DNA from 2 places in the Streptomyces sp. NPDC048637 genome. Region 2 is predicted to be linked to the other one. Evidence: riboswitches for the same ligand, from Rfam matches in the RefSeq annotation. Region 2 holds a riboswitch; the other holds the start of a gene.

Region 1 (9,079 bases), on a different contig from region 2:
CTAAGCGCTACGCGCTACCCGCTACGCGGGTACACAACGCCCGTCCTCCGTACGGTAGTTCCAGCGGGCGCCATTCGTCACCAGTTCCTTGACCGCGCGGAGGAAGCGGTCGACGTGCTCATCCGGCGTGCCAACGCCCAGGCTGACGCGGATGGCGTTCAGGGACTTCTCGCCGGGGGCGGCGTCGGGGGCGCCGCACTCCCCCGGGTCCTGCGGCTCGCTGCCCAGGAGGGTGCGGACGAGGGGGTGGGCGCAGAACAGGCCGTCGCGGACGCCGATGCCGTACTCCGCCGACAGCGCGGCAGCGAAGTGTGAGCTGTTCCAGCCCTCGACGACGAAGGAGAGGACGCCCACCCGTGCGGCGTCGTCGCCGAAGAGGGAGAGCACGGCGGCCTCGGGTACGTCGGCCAGGCCTGAGCGGAGGCGGGCGATCAGCTCCTGCTCGCGGGCGACCAGGCCCTCGAAGCCGGCCTCGGTCAGCGCCTGGCAGGCGGAGGCGATGGCGTAGGCGCCGATGACGTTGGGCGAACCGGCCTCGTGCCGGGCCGCGGTGGTGTGCCACTCGACGTCGACCCCGCCGTCCGTGCGCCGGGAGACCTTGCGGCTGGCGCCGCCGCCCGCCAGGTACGGCTCGGCGTCCCGCAGCCAGTCCGCGCGGCCGGCCAGCACCCCTGCGCCGAACGGCGCGTACAGCTTGTGTCCGGAGAAGGCGACCCAGTCCACGTCCAGTTCCCCGAGGTCCACCGGGTGGTGCGGGACGAGCTGCGCCGCGTCCAGCACGATCCGGGCGCCGTGCGCATGCGCGGCGGCCGCCAGCTCCTGCACCGGCCACAGCTCCCCGGTCACATTCGACGCACCGGTCACGCAGACCAGCGCCGGGCCGTAGGGCTCGCGTGCGGCCAGCGCCTTCTCCAGGGTGTCCACCGCCTGCTGCGGGGTGCGGGGGGCGTTGAGGTAGGTCACCGCGACATCCGGGCGCTGCTCCCAGGGCAGCAGCGAAGCATGGTGCTCGGTCTCGAAGACGAACACCCGGGTGCCCTGCGGGAGTACGGCGGCGAGCAGGTTCAGCGAGTCGGTGGTGGAGCGGGTGAAGACGACCTGGTCCTCGTCCCGGCAGCCGAGGAACTCACCGATGGTCCGGCGGCTGTTCTCGAAGAGGTCGGTGGACAGCTGCGAGAGGTATCCGGCGCCGCGGTGCACGCTGCCGTAGTAGGGGGCGTAGGCAGCCACGTCGTCCCAGACCCGCTGCAGCGCAGGGGCGCTGGCGGCATAGTCCAGCGCGGCGTAGTCGACCTCGCCACCGGTCACGAGCGGGACGAGAACATCCCGGCCGAGAACCGGCAGCGGGGCACAAACGGAACGGTCGGCGGCAACGGCGGAAACGGACATGGCGAACTCCCGTAAGAGGTAAGCGAATTCGCTGCGGGCGGGGGTGCGACAGGACGCGCCGGGGCACCGCGGCGGGAAAGAAAAAGGGATGCGGAGAAGGGGCCGTCGGGCCCTATCGCATTCGCTGATTCACGGAAGTTCTCCCTCGGGGACCAGGATCCCTGGCGAGGGATCCGCGCTTGCCGCAGACCTCGCTGCCTACGGCCTGGTCATCACCCGGGGCACCCCGCCACGGAAGGAGGGTTGCCGGACAGCGGGCCGGGGCCTGCATCGCTGTCACTCGTGACCTGGGCAGAATCATGCCACATGGGCAAAGAGGCGCAAGGCCCGGTCCGTATGACGGACTGAGCCTTGCGTCACACCCTGCGTCACGGCGCGCTCATGTGTTGCTGGCGGCCACCCAGCGCTCCAGCGCCGCCTTGGCCGCTCCGGAATCGACCGAGGCGGCGGCCCGCTCCATCCCGGCCCGGATCTGCTCGGCCAGCGGAGCGTCCGTCGGCTCCAGCGCGACCAGCGCCGCCGCGGAGTTCAGCAGCACCGCGTCGCGCACCGGGCCGGTCTCCCCGTCCAGCAGCCGGCGGGCCACATCCGCGTTGTACGAGGCGTCCGCCCCGCGCAGCGCCTCCACCGGCACCAGGGGAATGCCCACGTCCCGGGGGTCGAAGGGCTCCTCGCGGACCGTGCCGTCCCGGACGATCCACACCCGGGAGGTCGCGGTCGTGGTCAGCTCGTCCAGGCCGTCGTCGCCGCGGAAGACCAGTGCCGACGAGCCGCGCTCGGCGAGCACCCCGGCCAGGATCGGCGCCATCCGGGCGTCCGCGACACCGGTCGCCTGGGCGCGGACCTTGGCGGGGTTGGTCAGCGGGCCCAGCACGTTGAAGGTGGTGCGGATGCCGAGCTGGGCCCGCGCGTTGGCGACGTGCCGCAGTGAGGGGTGGAACTTCACCGCGAAGCAGAAGGTGATGCCCGCTTCCTGGGCGACCTCGGTGACCCGCTGCGGGGTGAGGTCGAGATTGACGCCGAGCTTCTCCAGGACATCGGAGGCACCGCTGGCCGAGGAGGCGGCGCGGTTGCCGTGCTTGACGACCTTGGCGCCGGTGCCGGCGACCACGATCGAGGACATCGTGGAGATGTTGACGGTCTTGGCGCCGTCGCCGCCGGTGCCGACGATGTCGACGCTGGGGCCCGGCACCTCGATCAGCCGGGCGTGCGCGTACATGGTGCGCACCAGGCCGGAGATCTCGGCGACGGTCTCGCCCTTGGCGCGCAGCGCGACCGCGAACCCGGCGATCTGGGCGTCGCTGGCCTCGCCCCGCATGATCTTGTCCATCGCCCATGCGGTGTCGTCCGCGCTGAGGTCACGGCCGGCGAGCAGGGCGTTGAGGAGGTCCGGCCAGGTGTGGGCCGCCACGCTGTCGCCGCCAACCGGGGTCACAACGTTCATGGTCCACACTCCTGGATTGTCTCCTGCTTATGCCGTCACCCTATCGACCCGCCGGGCACGCCGGAGGGCCCCGTCCGATCATCGGACGGGGCCCTCTGGGTGGCGTACTCCCTACGGTGCGCTACGAAGCGCCGCGGTGATCAGTGGTGGCCGTGGCCGCTGCTGATCTCCTTGTACTCCTCGACCGTGGCCTTCGGGATGACGTTGTCGTCGCCGTAGTAGGCCTTCGAGAGCTTGGCGCGCAGCTTCTGCGAGCGCGACAGCTTGCGCTCCACACCGTTCTCGTCGACCTCCGGGCCCAGCTCGAGCGGCTCGGGCTGCTCGTGCTGGGTGAGCACGTGCAGCTGCTCCTGGTCGAGCGGCTCGTGGACCTCGATGAACTCACCGTGCGGCAGGCGCTTGATGATGCCGGACTCGCGGCCGTGCAGCACCTTGTCCTTGTCGCGCCGCTGCAGACCCAGGCAGATCCGCTTGGTGGCGATGAAGGCCAGCACCGGAAGGACGAAGAATCCGATCCGGACGAACCACGTGAGCGAGTTGAGCGACAGGTGGAAGTGCGTGGCCCAGAGGTCGTTGCCACCACCGATCAGCATCACGAAGTACGCGACGAGCCAGGCGACACCGAAGCCGGTACGGGTCGGGACGTTGCGCGGGCGGTCCAGGATGTGGTGCTCGCGCTTGTCGCCCTTGACCCAGGACTCGATGAACGGGTAGACCGCGATCGCGACCAGGACCAGCGGGAAGATCACGATCGGGATCAGCACACCGAAGTTGAGGGTGTGGCCCCAGAAGTTCCACTCCCAGCCCGGCATGACACGCACCAGACCCTCGGCGAAGCCCATGTACCAGTCGGGCTGGGCGCCGGTGGACACCTGGTCCGGCCGGTAGGGGCCGATCGCCCACACCGGGTTGATGCTGGCGACCGCGGAGATCACCGCGATCACACCGAAGACCAGGAAGAAGAAGCCTCCGGCCTTGGCCATGTAGACCGGCAGCAGCGGCATGCCCACGACGTTGTTGTTGGTCTTGCCGGCACCCGGGAACTGGGTGTGCTTGTGGTAGAAGACCAGGATCAGGTGCGCCACCAGCAGGCCGAGCATGATGCCCGGCAGCAGCAGGACGTGCACCGTGAAGAACCGCGGGATGATGTCGTGTCCCGGGAACTCCCCGCCGAAGATGAAGAACTGCAGGTACGAACCGACCAGCGGCATCGCCAGGATGACGCCCTCGATGAACCGCACACCGGTACCGGAGAGCAGGTCGTCGGGGAGCGAGTAGCCGGTGAAGCCGGTGAACATGCCCAGCACGAGCAGCAGGAAGCCGAACAGCCAGTTGACCTCGCGCGGCTTGCGGAAGGCGCCGGTGAAGAACACCCGCATCATGTGGACCATCATCGCGGCCAGGAACACCAGCGCGGCCCAGTGGTGGATCTGCCGGATCAGCAGACCGCCACGCACGTCGAAGCTGATGTTCAGCGTCGACTCGAAGGCCTGCGTCATCCGGATTCCCTGCATGGGCACGTAGGAACCGTGATAGGTCACCTCGGCCATGCTCGGGTGGAAGAACAGCGTCAGATAGACACCGGTCAGGATGATGATGATGAAGCTGTAAAGCGCGACCTCACCCAGCATGAAGGACCAGTGGTCCGGGAAGATCTTGCGCATGTTGGACTTGGCCAGGCTGTAGATGCCCAGCCGGCCGTCCGCCCAGTCGGCGATCCGCTCGCCCCGCGGCGCCTGGCCACGGCGCGGGTTGGACCCGCTCGTCTCGTTACTCATCCGCGCTCCCAGAAGCTCGGGCCGACGGGCTCCTCGAAGCCGCTTGCGGCCTCCAGGAAGCCGTCCTTCTCCGTGATGTGCAGCTGCGGCAGGGCGTGTCCGGCCGGACCGAAGATCACCCGACCACCGTCAGAGAGGTCGAACGTCGACTGGTGGCAGGGGCAGAGCACGTGGTGCGTCTGCTGCTCGTACAGGCTGATCGGGCAGCCCACGTGGGTGCAGATCTTCGAGTACGCCACGATGCCCTCGTGCGACCAGGAGAGTTCGTGCTTGTCCTTGATGTTCTGCGGCTGGATCCGCACGAGCATCAGGGCGTCCTTGGCGATCTGCTGGTTGAAGTCCTCATCGTGCTCCTCCAGGCCCTCGGGCTTGGCGAAGGTGAGGGAGCCGACCGCGATGTCCTCGGGACGCAGCGGGAGGTTGGTGGACTGGTTGACCAGGCGGACGCCCTTCTTCCAGCCCGTGGTGCGCAGCTTGTTCCCGGGCAGCGGCCCGAGGTCACGCAGCAGCACGACACCGGAGAGCGGCACCAGGGCCAGCGCACCGAACATCGTGTTGCGGATCAGCTTGCGGCGGCCGACCTGTGACTCCTTCGCACCCTGTGCGAAGTCCGCCATCACCTTGGCCTTGACCTCCGGCGGCGCCTCGATCGGGTGGCGCTCGTCGGCGACCTCCTCGTCCGACATCAGCGTGCGGGCCCAGTGGACCGCGCCGGCGCCGATGCAGAAGAGCGCCGCGCCGAGCGTCAGACCGAGCGCGAAGTTCAGCGCGCTGATGTTGCCGATCGGCCAGATGTAGACGTTCTTGTCGATCGGGATCGCCACGTACGAGGCGATGAAGGCGACCGTGGCGAACATCGACACGATGAAGAGGAGGGCCACGGTGCGCTCGGAGCGCTTGGCGGCCTGCTCGTCGATGTCCTGGGTGCGGTGCTCGTGGGGCGGCAGACCCGGGTCGGCGAACGGGTTGTCCGCCGTGGTCACCACGCCTTCGTGAGCCGTCTCCCGCTCACCGGGAAGGGTTTCTTCTGGCACGTCTTCGTGTCGTCCAGTCTCGCTCATGACTTCTTGGCCTTCGTAGTCCGGGCTGCGACCCAGATGGCGACCGCGACCAGCGAGCCCAGGCCGAAGATGTAGCCGAAGAGACCCTCACTGACCGGACCGAGACCGCCGAGGTCGAGGCCGCCGGGGCTCTCGGATTCATCACCGTTGACGGCGTCGAGGTACGCGATGATGTCCTTCTTGTTCTGCTGCGACAGCGAGCCGTCACCGAAGGAAGGCATGTTCTGCGGGCCGGTCTCCATGGCCTCGTAGATGTGCTTCGGGTTCACGCCCTCAAGCGTCGGTGCGTACTTGCCGTCGGTCAGGGCGCCGCCCTTACCGGTGAAGTTGTGGCACTGCGCGCAGTTGGTGCGGAACAGCTCGCCGCCCTTGCCGATGTCGGCACCGTCGGGGCTGTACTGCTCCTTGTCCGGCACGGTCGGGCCGGCGCCCAGCGAGGCCACGTAGGCCGAGAGCTGGTCGATCTGGGCGTTGGTGTAGATGTTCTTCTTCCGCGGCACCTGGGCGCCGGGCTGCTGGGCCGGCATACGGCCGGTGCCCACCTGGAAGTCCACGGCTGCGGCGCCGACGCCGACCAGGCTGGGGCCGTCGGAGGTGCCCTGACCGCCGGTGCCGTGGCAGCTGGCGCAGCCCACGGCGAAGAGCTTCTTGCCCTCCTTGATGGCAAGGGACTGGGCGGTGTCATCGGCCTGAGCCTTGTCCGCCGGCGCGAACGCGGCGTACAGCCCCCCAGTGACCGCCAGCGCGAAGAGTAGGACGACGAGCGCCGCCAGCGGATGGCGCCGTCGTGCGGAGAGCTTTTTCACGGATTACCCCGGTGTCAGGATCTTCTGCGTCGATGCTTTGGATATGTCTGTCTGATACGAGCCGGTACGGGCCCGGACTACTTGATCAGGTAGATCGTGGCGAAGAGGCCGATCCAGACGACATCGACGAAGTGCCAGTAGTAGGACACGACGATGGCCGCGGTGGCCTGCGTGTGGGTGAACCTCTTGGCCGCGTACGTCCTGCCCAGGACCAGCAGGAAGGCGATCAGACCGCCCGTCACATGCAGTCCGTGGAAGCCGGTGGTCAGGTAGAACACCGAGCCGTACGGGCCGGACGAGAGCGACAGGCCCTCGTGCTTGACCAGCTCCGTGTACTCGAAGACCTGACCACCGATGAAGATCGCACCCATGACGAAGGTGACCACGAACCAGGCCCGGAGCTTCTTGACATTGCCACGCTCGGCCGCGAAAACGCCGAGCTGGCAGGTCAGAGAGCTGAGCACCAGGATCGTGGTGTTGGTCGCGGAGAACGGAAGATTCAGCGCATCGGCGGATTCCTTCCAATACTCGGATCCGGTCACCGATCGAAGGGTGAAGTACATCGCGAAGAGGGCCGCGAAGAACATCAGCTCGGAACTCAGCCAGATGATGGTTCCGACGCTGGTGAGGTTCGGCCGATTGACCGACGGGTGCGCGTGCCCGGTTTCTACTGTCGTTGCTGTCGCCACGACCGACATTATGTCGGTCGCTTATCCCGCCCTCACTCCGGGGGGTGCCGTTCGGTGTGTCAAGGACGTATGCCCTGCTCGTACGGACCGTTTCGGCGGTCGCTCGAAGGAGGGACGCACCCGTCCGGCCACGGAGCCGCGGCCCCGCCGGCACCGGTCCTGACGGGCCGTCGGGCAGATCTTGGATCCGGTCAACCCCTCCTGCGGGCGCCCCCCGCGGGAGTAGCATCCGCCCCACCCGATGCTGTGCCGCTACGAAGCGTGGAGGAACGATGCAGGCGACTGCCACGGTGCTGGTCTACAGCGACAACGCCCACACCCGCGAGCAGGTCCGGCTGGCGGCCGGACGGCGGCCCGCCGCCGATGCCCCGCAGATCGAGATCCTGGAGTGCGCCACCGCACCGGCCGTCCTGACAGCCCTGGAGCAGGGCGGCATCGACGTCTGTGTACTGGACGGCGAGACCGCGCCCGCGGGCGGCATGGGCGTCTGCCGGCAGATCAAGGACGAGATCTTCCGGTGCCCGCCGGTACTGCTGCTGATCGGCCGCCCCCAGGACGCCTGGCTGGCCACCTGGAGCCGGGCGGATGCCGCGGTGACCCATCCGCTGGACCCGGTGGCCTTCGCCGACGCCCTGGCCGGGCTGCTGCGCCGGAAGAACCTCGTACAGGCCTGAGCGGCCTGCTGGGCGGCGCTCAGATCCTCGGGCGCAACCGGGCGTCGCCGACCGGGTTCTGCGCTCGCTCGGCCGCTCCAGTGGTGCTGGAGGCCTTGCTCTTCAGCGCGCTGCCGTCCCGCCATTCCTTCCAGGGCATGTTCCAGTCACCGAAGCCGTTGTCGAACGCCGTCATGGTCTCGCCGCCGCTGTTGATGACCTTGACGACGTCGCCGACCCGCACGGTGTTGAAGAACCACTGGGCGTTGCCCGTGGACATGCCCGTACAGCCGTGGCTGACGTTCGCCGCGCCCTGCGAGCCGACGGACCAGGGTGCGGCGTGGACGTATTCGCCGCTCCAGGTCACCCGGGTGGCCCAGTAGACCGGCAGATCGTAGGACTCCGAGCCGGCGGCGATGCCGACGGTCGAGCTGCGCATCCGTACGAAGCTCTCCTTGGCGAGGACGACCTTGACGCCGTTGCGGGTGGAGAAGCCGGGCTTGCCGGTGGTCACGGGGACGGTCTTGATCGACTCACCGTTGCGCCACACCGTCATCTGGTGCGTGCCCGCGTCGGTGACGGCCTCCACGCGGTCGCCGGTGGTGAGCTTCACGGGCTTGGACGGGCCTCCGTAGAGCCCCTTGGCGATCTTCAGGCCCGCCAGGTTGCTGTGCACCGAGATCGTGGCGTGGGCGGGCCAGTACTCCTTCGGGCGGAAGTGCAGCTTCTTGTCGTCCACCCAGTGCCAGGCGCCCTGGACCCGCGGCATGGAGTCGACCTTCAGGGCGCTCTCCACGATGGCGCGGGCCTTCGCGTCCTTGATGGGCCGGCTCAGCTCCGCGGTGACCGGCTGGCCGACCCCGTACTCGCCGGCCTCCGGCCCGAAGGCGGCGGTCAACTGGCCGTCCGCGTCCTCGGTGTTGACCACGAGCGTCTTGCGGCCGGGCGAACCGTCCTCCTCCTCGGTGCTCACCTGCACCGTGTAGCGGGTGCCGGCGGCCAGTGGCACGGTGGTACGCCAGTGCCTGCCGTCGGCGCTCAGCTCGCCGTGGACGAAGCGGCCGGTGGAATCGGTGGCCGTGACGTCGGTGATCCGTGCGTCGTCCCCCTTGACGGACACCTCAAGCGGCTTGTCGGGGTCCGCTTTCTTCTTGCCGTCCGGGGTATTGGCCGAGATCTGGTCGGCCGCGTCGTAGGGATTGGCGGAGAGCGCTTCCGAATCCGAGCCCCCGCACGCGGTGGCGCTCACCGCAAGGGGC
Region 2 (9,079 bases):
ACGGCCTCGGTGGTGAGGAAGAGCGCCGCGATGGAGGCGGCGTTCTGCAGCGCGGAGCGCGTGACCTTCGCCGGGTCGATGATGCCCTCGGCGATCATGTCGACGTACTCACCGGTCGCGGCGTTCAGACCGTGACCGACGGCCAGGTTGCGCACCTTCTCCACCACGACGCCGCCCTCAAGGCCGCCGTTGACGGAGATCTGCTTGAGCGGGGCCTCCAGGGCGAGCTTCACGGCGTTGGCGCCGGTCGCCTCGTCACCGTCGAGGTCCAGCTTCTCGAAGACCGAGGAAGCCTGGAGCAGGGCGACGCCACCGCCGGCGACGATGCCCTCCTCGACGGCCGCCTTCGCGTTGCGAACGGCGTCCTCGATGCGGTGCTTGCGCTCCTTGAGCTCGACCTCGGTGGCGGCACCGGCCTTGATGACGGCCACGCCGCCGGCCAGCTTCGCCAGACGCTCCTGGAGCTTCTCGCGGTCGTAGTCCGAGTCGCTGTTCTCGATCTCGGCACGGATCTGGTTGACGCGGCCCTGGACCTGCTCGCTGTCGCCGGCACCGTCGACGATGGTGGTCTCGTCCTTGGTGATGACGACCTTGCGGGCGCGGCCGAGCAGTTCGAGACCGGCGTTCTCCAGCTTGAGGCCGACCTCCTCGGAGATGACGGTGCCACCGGTGAGGATGGCGATGTCGCCGAGCATGGCCTTGCGGCGGTCACCGAAGCCCGGGGCCTTGACGGCGACGGACTTGAAGGTGCCACGGATCTTGTTGACGACCAGGGTCGACAGGGCCTCGCCCTCGACGTCCTCGGCGATGATCAGCAGCGGCTTGCCGGACTGCATGACCTTCTCCAGGAGCGGCAGCAGGTCCTTCACGCTGCCGATCTTGGAGTTGACGATGAGGATGTACGGGTCGTCGAGCGACGCCTCCATACGCTCCATGTCGGTGGCGAAGTACGCCGAGATGTAGCCCTTGTCGAAGCGCATACCCTCGGTGAGCTCCAGCTCCAGACCGAAGGTCTGGGACTCCTCGACGGTGATGACGCCTTCCTTGCCGACCTTGTCCATGGCCTCGGCGATCAGCTCGCCGATCTGGGTGTCAGCGGCGGAGATGGAGGCCGTCGAAGCGATCTGCTCCTTGGTCTCCACGTCCTTGGCCTGCTCCAGCAGGGCGGCGGAGACGGCCTCGACGGCACGCTCGATACCACGCTTGAGGGCCATCGGGTTGGCGCCGGCGGCGACGTTGCGCAGGCCCTCGCGGACCAGGGCCTGGGCCAGGACGGTCGCGGTCGTCGTGCCGTCACCGGCGACGTCGTCCGTCTTCTTCGCGACCTCCTTGACCAGCTCGGCGCCGATCTTCTCGTACGGGTCCTCGAGCTCGATCTCCTTGGCGATGGAAACACCATCGTTGGTGATCGTGGGGGCGCCCCACTTCTTCTCGAGGACGACGTTACGGCCCTTGGGGCCGAGGGTGACCTTGACGGCGTCGGCGAGCTGGTTCATCCCGCGCTCGAGACCGCGCCGTGCCTCCTCGTCGAACGCGATGATCTTGGCCATGTGAAGTGGTCCTCCCGGACTAATGGGGTCTCCCCTGCTCGAACGCAGTTGAGAGCTTGGGGAAGGATTGCTCCGGACCGCGCTGGCGCCCGCGACGGACGGCCTGCAGACCTGTGTGGTTCCTTGCCCCACGCGGCCTACGGGCCTCACCGACCCGGTCCTTCTTTGTCACTCTCACTGGGAGAGTGCTAACGCCAATGATTAGCACTCGTGGGGTGCGAGTGCAAGCGCCCGGATGGCGTCCCGCCCACCCGGCTGACGGCGGAGGGCGGCCGACCGGGGGCACACAGCCGAAGGCCCGTACCCCCCTCAGGGGTACGGGCCTTCCTCACGCAGCAGTTGGTCGGCGCCTCAGCCGGCCACCCGGACCATGTCCGCCTGCGGCCCCTTCTGGCCCTGCGAGATCTCGAACTCGACCCGCTGACCCTCCTCAAGGGTGCGGTAGCCGTCCATCTGGATCGCGCTGTAGTGGACGAAAACATCCGCACCACCGTCGACCGCGATGAAGCCGTACCCCTTCTCCGCGTTGAACCACTTGACGGTGCCCTGAGCCATGCCTAACTCCCCTATTACTGGCCCTTGCGCAGGACCGCACTCCGCGGACCCGGGTCAGACCTCACCCCGCGAAAGGCCCGTGGGGTGTGCGCCGGAACGCGTCGACCGCCGCTGAATGTATCTGCACAGATGCCCAGAGCAACAGGTCAATCGGACGAGAAATCTGGCGCCGGAGAATCGGCAATATGCGGCGAAATCCCGGTTCTCCAGGGCAAGTCGGGCCGGGCATAGCGCACCTAGGCGACAAATACCGCCCACACTTTGGACACAACTGGTCGCGAACACATATGCGTTCGGCACGCTCACGGTGATATCCGGAGGGGGATCACCCCAATGGTATCTCCTTTCACAACACGGAATTGCCCCGTCCGCTTTCTGGCGGACGGGGCAATTCCGGTCATGCAGGAGAAGAGTTGGCGCAAATCAGCAGCCGCCGGCCACCGCCGGAATGATCGAGATGCCGGCGCCGTCCGGGGTCGGCGTCTCCAGGCCCTGCTCGAAGCGCACATCGTCGTCGTTGACGTACACGTTCACGAAGCGGCGCAGCTTGCCGGCGTCGTCCAGCACACGGGCCGCGATGCCCTGGTGGTTCTGCTCCAGGTCGGCGATCACCTCGGAGAGGGTCGCGCCCTCGGCGGGGACCTCGGCCTGGCCACCGGTGTACGTGCGGAGGATGGTGGGGATGCGGACCTTGACGCTCATGGTTCTGCCTTCCAGGGATACGGAGTACGAGTTCGGGGGGCTGTGGCGCGGCCTCGTCCACCGGACGGGCCGGCGGCCTCAGCCGAGGCCGGCCGCGCGGAACGCGTCCAGGTTCGGACGGATCGTGGCCGTGGGCCCGGAGGTCGGGGCGACCGCGTCAAGTGTCTTGAGGCCGTCACCCGTGTTGAGTACGACGGTGGTCAGGGACGGGTCGAGCAGACCCTCCTCGATCAGCTTCTTGGTCACGCCGACGGTCACGCCGCCCGCGGTCTCCGCGAAGATCCCTTCCGTCCTGGCCAGCAGCTTGATGGCGTCCACGACCTGCTCGTCGTTGACATCCTCCACGGCACCGCCCGTACGGCGCGCGATGTCGAGCACATACGGACCGTCGGCCGGGTTGCCGATCGCCAGCGACTTGGCGATGGTGTTCGGCTTCTGCGGGCGCACGACGTCCTGCCCGGCCTTGAAGGCCGTGGACACCGGCGAGCAGCCCTCCGCCTGGGCACCGAAGATCTTGTACGGCTTGTCCTCGACCAGGCCGAGGGCGATCAGCTCCTTGAGCCCCTTGTCGATCTTCGTGAGCTGTGAGCCGGACGCGATCGGGATGACGATCTGGTCCGGGAGCTGCCAGCCCAGCTGCTCGCAGATCTCGTACGCGAGGGTCTTGGAACCCTCGCCGTAGTACGGCCGCAGATTGACGTTGACGAAGCCCCAGCCCTCGCCCAGCGGGTCCCCGATGAGCTCCGAGCAGAAGCGGTTGACGTCGTCGTAGTTGCCCTCGATGCCCACCAGGTCACCGCCGTAGACCGCGGCCATGACGACCTTGCCGGCCTCCAGGTCGTGCGGGATGAAGACGCAGGACTGGAAACCGGCCCGGCTGGCCGCAGCGCCGACCGCACCGGCGAGGTTGCCGGTGGAGGAGCAGGAGAGAGTGGTGAAGCCGAAGGCGCGGGCGGCCTCGACGGCGATCGCCACGACGCGGTCCTTGAAGGAGTGCGTCGGGTTGCCGGAGTCGTCCTTGACGTACAGACCGCCGGTGACGCCCAGCTCGGCGGCGAGCCGGTCGGCCTTGACCAGGTTGGTGAAGCCGGGGTTCAGGTTCGGCTTCTCGGCCACGTCGGTGGGGACGGGCAGCAGCGGGGCGTAGCGCCAGATGCTGTTCGGGCCGGCCTCGATCTGCTTCCGCAGGCTCTCGGGGTCGCCGCTCGGCAGGTCGTACGCGACTTCGAGCGGCCCGAAACATTCCTGGCACGCGAAGATCGGGCCGAGCGGGAAGCGCTGTCCGCACTCGCGGCAGGACAGGGCTGCGGCGGGACCCAGAGCGACGGCGGGGGTGTTTTCGGTGACTTGCACAGCCATGGAGGCGAGGCCCTTTCTCCTCATCTTCCTCGCGGCGCATCTCGTCGCGAGACGGATTTGGCACCTTCCCTAGCCGGGAGCCTCACGCGCGCGGGACGTCAGCGTCCTGGCGGCAAGACCGGCTGGAGGGTTGCCGGGGCTTCAACGGGCCGTATCCCTCTGCCCCTCTGGATGAGCGGTATGGCGCTGGGCCGAAACCCAGGCGTTTGTGGCGCGGACCCCGACATGCGACGGCCATCCGCGTTGTTCAAGACTGTAACCGAAGGCACTGACAGTTGAGATAGTCGTCCGAACCGCGAGATGGATCACACAGGCCGCCGATCGGGCGGCGACCGAGGAGTCGTAGACGTGCTGGAAGAGGTGGAGGGCTGGCTGAGCAGCCACTCCTGGTCCGCCGCGGACCGCCCGCTGGGGCAGCTGCTGGAGGCGAAGCGCCAGACGGGCCGTACGGTCAGTGTCGTGCTGCCCGCGCTCGACGAGGAAGCCACGGTCGGGGCGATCGTCGCGGTGATCCGTGCCGAGCTGATGACCGAGGCGGTCCCGCTCGTCGATGAGCTGGTGGTGCTGGACTCCGGCTCCACCGACCGCACCGCCGAGGTCGCGGCGGCGGCCGGCGCCCGGGTCGTACCCCGCGACAGCGTCCTGCCACGGCTGCCCGCGCTGCCCGGCAAGGGAGAGGTGCTCTGGCGCTCCCTGCTGGCCACGACCGGCGACATCATCTGCTTCATCGACGCCGACCTGCGCGACTTCTCCCCCGCCTTCGTCTCCGGGATCATCGGCCCGCTGCTGACGGATCCGGACATCCAGTTCGTGAAGGCGATGTACGACCGCCCGCTGGAGACCGGCGGCGAAGGCGCCGGGGCCGGCCAGGGCGGCCGGGTGACGGAGCTGGTCGCCCGCCCCCTCCTCAATCTCCACTGGCCGCAGCTGGCCGGCTTCGTCCAGCCCCTGGGCGGCGAGTACGCGGCCCGCCGCTCCCTGCTGGAGCTGCTGCCCTTCCCGGTCGGCTACGGCGTGGAGCTCGGCCTGCTCGTCGACGCCCTGCACACCGTCGGCCTCGACGCCCTCGCCCAGGTGGACGTCGGCGTACGCAGACACCGCCACCAGGACGGCCAGGCCCTGGGCCGGATGGCCGCCGCGATCTACCGCACCGCCCAACTACGCCTGACCCGCGGCCACTTGGTCCGCCCCCGGCTCACCCAGTTCGACCGCGGCGACGAGGGCTTCGTCCCCCGCACGACGGACGTGGACACCGAGGAACGCCCCCCGATGGCCGAAATCCCGGAGTACGCGGCACGACGGGCGGCGTGAGCCGCGCTCCGTACGTTTGCGCGGATCTGTGGCGGGTTACTTTCGCGACATGGTCTCCGAGCGCAGTGCGGTGCAAGCAGGTGCTGAGGTTCTTGTCGCGTCCAATCGCGGGCCGGTGTCGTACGGCCTGGGGGAGGACGGGACGCTGACCGCCAAGCGGGGTGGTGGTGGGCTGGTGTCCGGGCTGTCGGCGATCGGGCCCGAGACGGATGCGGTGTGGGTGTGTGCCGCGCTCGGTGACGGCGACCGGGAGGCCGTGCGGCGGACGGGTGGTGTGCTGGAGCCGGGCGATACGGGTGGACAGCGCGTCCGGATGCTGGACATTCCGGCCGAGGTGCATGCCGCCGCCTACAACGGCATCGCGAATTCGGTGCTGTGGTTCGTTCACCACATGCTCTATCAGACCCCGCTGGAACCGGTCTTCGATGCGGAGTTCCGGGCGCAGTGGGCGGCCTACGAGACGTACAACGCGGCCTTCGCCGATGCGCTGGCCGAGGGTGCGGCGCCCGGCGCGGCCGTCCTCGTGCAGGACTATCACCTGGCGCTGGTGCCCGGCATGCTCCGCGAGCGCCGTCCCGATCTGCGCATCGCGCACTTCTCCCACACCCCGTGGGCCCCCGCCGAGTACTTCGCGATGCTGCCCGACGACATCCAGCGGAAGCTGGCGCTGGGCATCCTCGGTGCCGACCGGGCGAACTTCCTCACCCGGCGGTGGGCCGAGAACTTCGTGGCCTGCGCCGAGACCGGGCTCGGCGGGCAGTGCGAGCGCGTCCGGCCGGAGGACGGGGCGCCCGGCATCGTGGCGCTCGTGCCGGAGCGCAAGGCGCGCACGACCTGGATCGGTGTGCACGGCCTCGGTGCCGACGCCGATTTCCTGCGCGAGCGCGCGCACCGCCCCGACGTCGAGGAGCGGATGGCGGCGCTGCGTACCGAGATCGGCGGGCCGGGGCGCCGGACCATCGTCCGTGTGGACCGCACCGAACTCTCCAAGAACATCGTGCGCGGCCTGCTCGCCTACCGGCAGCTGCTCGCCGACCACCCCGAGTGGCGCGAGCGAGTGGTGCACCTCGCCTTCGCCTATCCCTCGCGCCAGGATCTCGCCGTCTACCGCGACTACACCGCCGAGGTCCAGCGGGTGGCCGAGGCCATCAACGCCGAATACGGGACGGCGGGTTGGCAGCCGGTCCTGCTGCACGTCAAGGACGATTTCGCCCGCTCGCTGGCCGCCTACCGGCTCGCGGACGTGGCACTCGTCAACCCGATCAGGGACGGTATGAACCTGGTCGCCAAGGAGATCCCGGTGGTGTCGGACGCCGGCTGCGTGCTGGTGCTGTCGCGGGAGGCGGGCGCGCACGAGGAACTCGGCGCGCATGCCCTCACCGTCAATCCGTACGACGTCGTCGGCACCGCCGAGGCGCTGCACGAGGCGCTGTCGATGGACGACGGCGAGCGCGCGGCGCGCACCGAGCGGCTGGCCGCGGCGGCCACCGCGCTGCCGCCCGCCCGGTGGTTCCTGGACCAGCTGCGGGAGCTGCGGGGGGAGGACGCTCAGGAGGGTTCGCCGCCCGCCTGAGGCGCGTCCCCGCCTACGCCCCGTGCGCCCCGCTTTCGTCCAGCCGGGTCGCCAGGGCGCCGAGCAGGCCGACGACCCCGGCCGGGCCGTCGACGACCAGGTCGGCGCGTTCGGCGAGTTCGGTGACCTCGTTGCTGCCGCTGCAGACCAGGACGCCCGTGAGGCCGTCGGAGCGGAGCTTTTCGACGGCGGCGAAGGCGGCCAGGTCGCCGAGGTCGTCGCCGGCGTAGAGGACGGTGGCGGCGCCGGTCTCGCGGACCCATTCGGCGAGGGCGACGCCCTTGTCCATACCGGGCGGGCGGAGTTCCAGGACGAGGCGGCCCGGTTCGACGATCAGGCCATGGCGTTCGGCGAGCGCGGTGAGCGGGCCGCGCAGCTGGTCGAAGGCGTCCTGGGGGTCGGTGGCGCGGCGGGTGTGCACGGCGAGGGCGCGGCCGCCCTTGCGCTCGATGGCGGTCTCGATCCAGGTGCCGTGCCAGACACCGGAGGCGTCCAGGACGCCGGGGAGTTCGGCCTGTATGGCGGCGACACCGGGGTGCGGGGCGGGTGCGTGGAGGGTGCCGGTGGCCGCCTCCCAGCGTTCGGCACCGTAGTGGCCGAGGACGGTGAGGTGGTCCAGGCCGGGTACCTCCGCGAAGCCGCCGAGGCGGACCGCGACGGTGGCCGGGCGGCCGGTGAGCACCGCGGCGGCGCGCAGCTGGGGCACCAGACGGCCGAGGGCGGCGACGGCGCCGGCATGGGCGCGGGCCTTTTCCGGGTCGGGGACGATATCGGCGAGGGTGCCGTCGAAGTCGAGGGCGAGGACGGCGCGTTCGGGGTGGGCCAGCAGTGCGGCGAGGCCGTCGCGGCCGGCGGGGGTGTGCGGGACCGGCACGGAGCCGGGTGTCGGCTGGGACTGCGGCGCGGCGTTCGGGTGGCTGCCCATGGCGCCGACCCTACCGGCGGGCGGCGGGCGCCGGGGGTACCTCCGGCGGCAGCCGGGGGGGTGTACGGGCGCATCGGGGCGGCGGCCGGGGCGCCCGGTCAGCGGCGGGCGCGGCGGGCGTCCCGTATGCGGCGCAGGCGGTTGACGGTGACGGGGTCGTGGGCGAGCGCGCGGGGGTCGTCCAGCAGGGCGTTGAGGAGTTGGTAGTAGCGGGTCGGGGAGATGCCGAGCTGTTCGCGGATGGCGCGCTCCTTGGGGCCGGGGCCCGGCCAGGAGCGGCGCTCGACGGCGAGCACCGCCTCGTCCCGGGCGGAGAGCCCCGAGGCGCGCTCGGCGGCCCCGAGCTCGCCGCCCGGACCGCCCGCACCCGCCGTACCGCCCGTCATCACGCTTCCACGATAAGCGCACGGTCGGACAAGGCCCGGCCCGTCGCCCCGGCCGCGCCGCGCCGGGGCGCCTGCCCGCGCCCCCGCCCGCACCGCGTCATTCGGCGGTCTGGTCCGTCGTGTCCGCGGTGTTCTGGATGTCCGTGAGCACGCCGGACGGGTTGCCCCTCGGGCCGACCGCGGCGCCCATCTTCGCCTTGACGGTCTTGGAGACCAGCGGCCAGGAGGTCTTGTTCGCCGGGTAGAACTCGGCGTTGACGAGCTGCTTGAGGAAGCCGTGGAACTTGGCGTACTTGTCGTCGGCCAGCATCGCCTGAGAGCCGGAGGTGGTGACCGGCAGCAGGCCGTATGAACCGGAGAACTTCTCGACGTTCTCCTTGCTGTAGACGAAGTCGAGGAACTTGCCGACCTGGGTGCGGTGGCCCCCCTGCTTGAAGGCCATCATCCAGTCGGCGACGCCCATGGTGGCCTTGGCCTTGCCGTGGGAGCCGGGCAGCTCGACCGTGCCGTAGTCGATGCCCTTGGCCGCGGCCTGCTTCATCAGGGTGGGGTGGCCGTTGAGCATGCCGACCTTGCCCTCGGTGAAGCCCTCGAAGGCGTCCTCGCGGTTGAGCTTGGCGGGGTCGGTGCCGGTCAGGCCCTTGCCGACGAGGTTCTCCTTCAGCCAGTTGAAGGTCCTGACGTTCTCCGGCGAGTCGATCGTGTACTTGCCGATGCT

The links. Region 2 has a riboswitch for S-adenosylmethionine ahead of thrC (threonine synthase). Riboswitches for the same ligand answer to the same signal wherever they lie in the genome.
Region 1: it holds a riboswitch for S-adenosylmethionine, as region 2 does, so the genes downstream of both, AB0C46_RS40400 (aminotransferase class V-fold PLP-dependent enzyme) here and thrC (threonine synthase) in region 2, are expected to answer to the same signal.

Annotation. Positions count from the first base shown of each region.
Region 1 is NZ_JBEZHQ010000078.1:1,204-10,282, reverse strand. Features, by position in the region: gene AB0C46_RS40400 (aminotransferase class V-fold PLP-dependent enzyme) at 22-1,389, opposite strand; SAM riboswitch class IV at 1,560-1,677, opposite strand; gene trpD (anthranilate phosphoribosyltransferase) at 1,769-2,833, opposite strand; gene AB0C46_RS40390 (cytochrome bc complex cytochrome b subunit) at 2,974-4,611, opposite strand; gene AB0C46_RS40385 (Rieske 2Fe-2S domain-containing protein) at 4,608-5,672, opposite strand; gene AB0C46_RS40380 (c-type cytochrome) at 5,669-6,478, opposite strand; gene AB0C46_RS40375 (heme-copper oxidase subunit III) at 6,556-7,176, opposite strand; gene AB0C46_RS40370 (hypothetical protein) at 7,440-7,841, shown strand; gene AB0C46_RS40365 (Ig-like domain-containing protein) at 7,861-9,079, opposite strand, start outside.
Region 2 is NZ_JBEZHQ010000018.1:35,086-44,164, forward strand. Features, by position in the region: gene groL (chaperonin GroEL) at 1-1,550, opposite strand, end outside; gene AB0C46_RS22335 (cold-shock protein) at 1,902-2,105, opposite strand; gene AB0C46_RS22340 (MoaD/ThiS family protein) at 2,529-2,807, opposite strand; gene thrC (threonine synthase) at 2,886-4,166, opposite strand; SAM riboswitch class I at 4,184-4,344, opposite strand; gene AB0C46_RS22350 (glucosyl-3-phosphoglycerate synthase) at 4,515-5,477, shown strand; gene AB0C46_RS22355 (trehalose-6-phosphate synthase) at 5,527-7,050, shown strand; gene otsB (trehalose-phosphatase) at 7,064-7,975, opposite strand; gene AB0C46_RS22365 (DUF3263 domain-containing protein) at 8,074-8,361, opposite strand; gene AB0C46_RS22370 (extracellular solute-binding protein) at 8,459-9,079, opposite strand, start outside.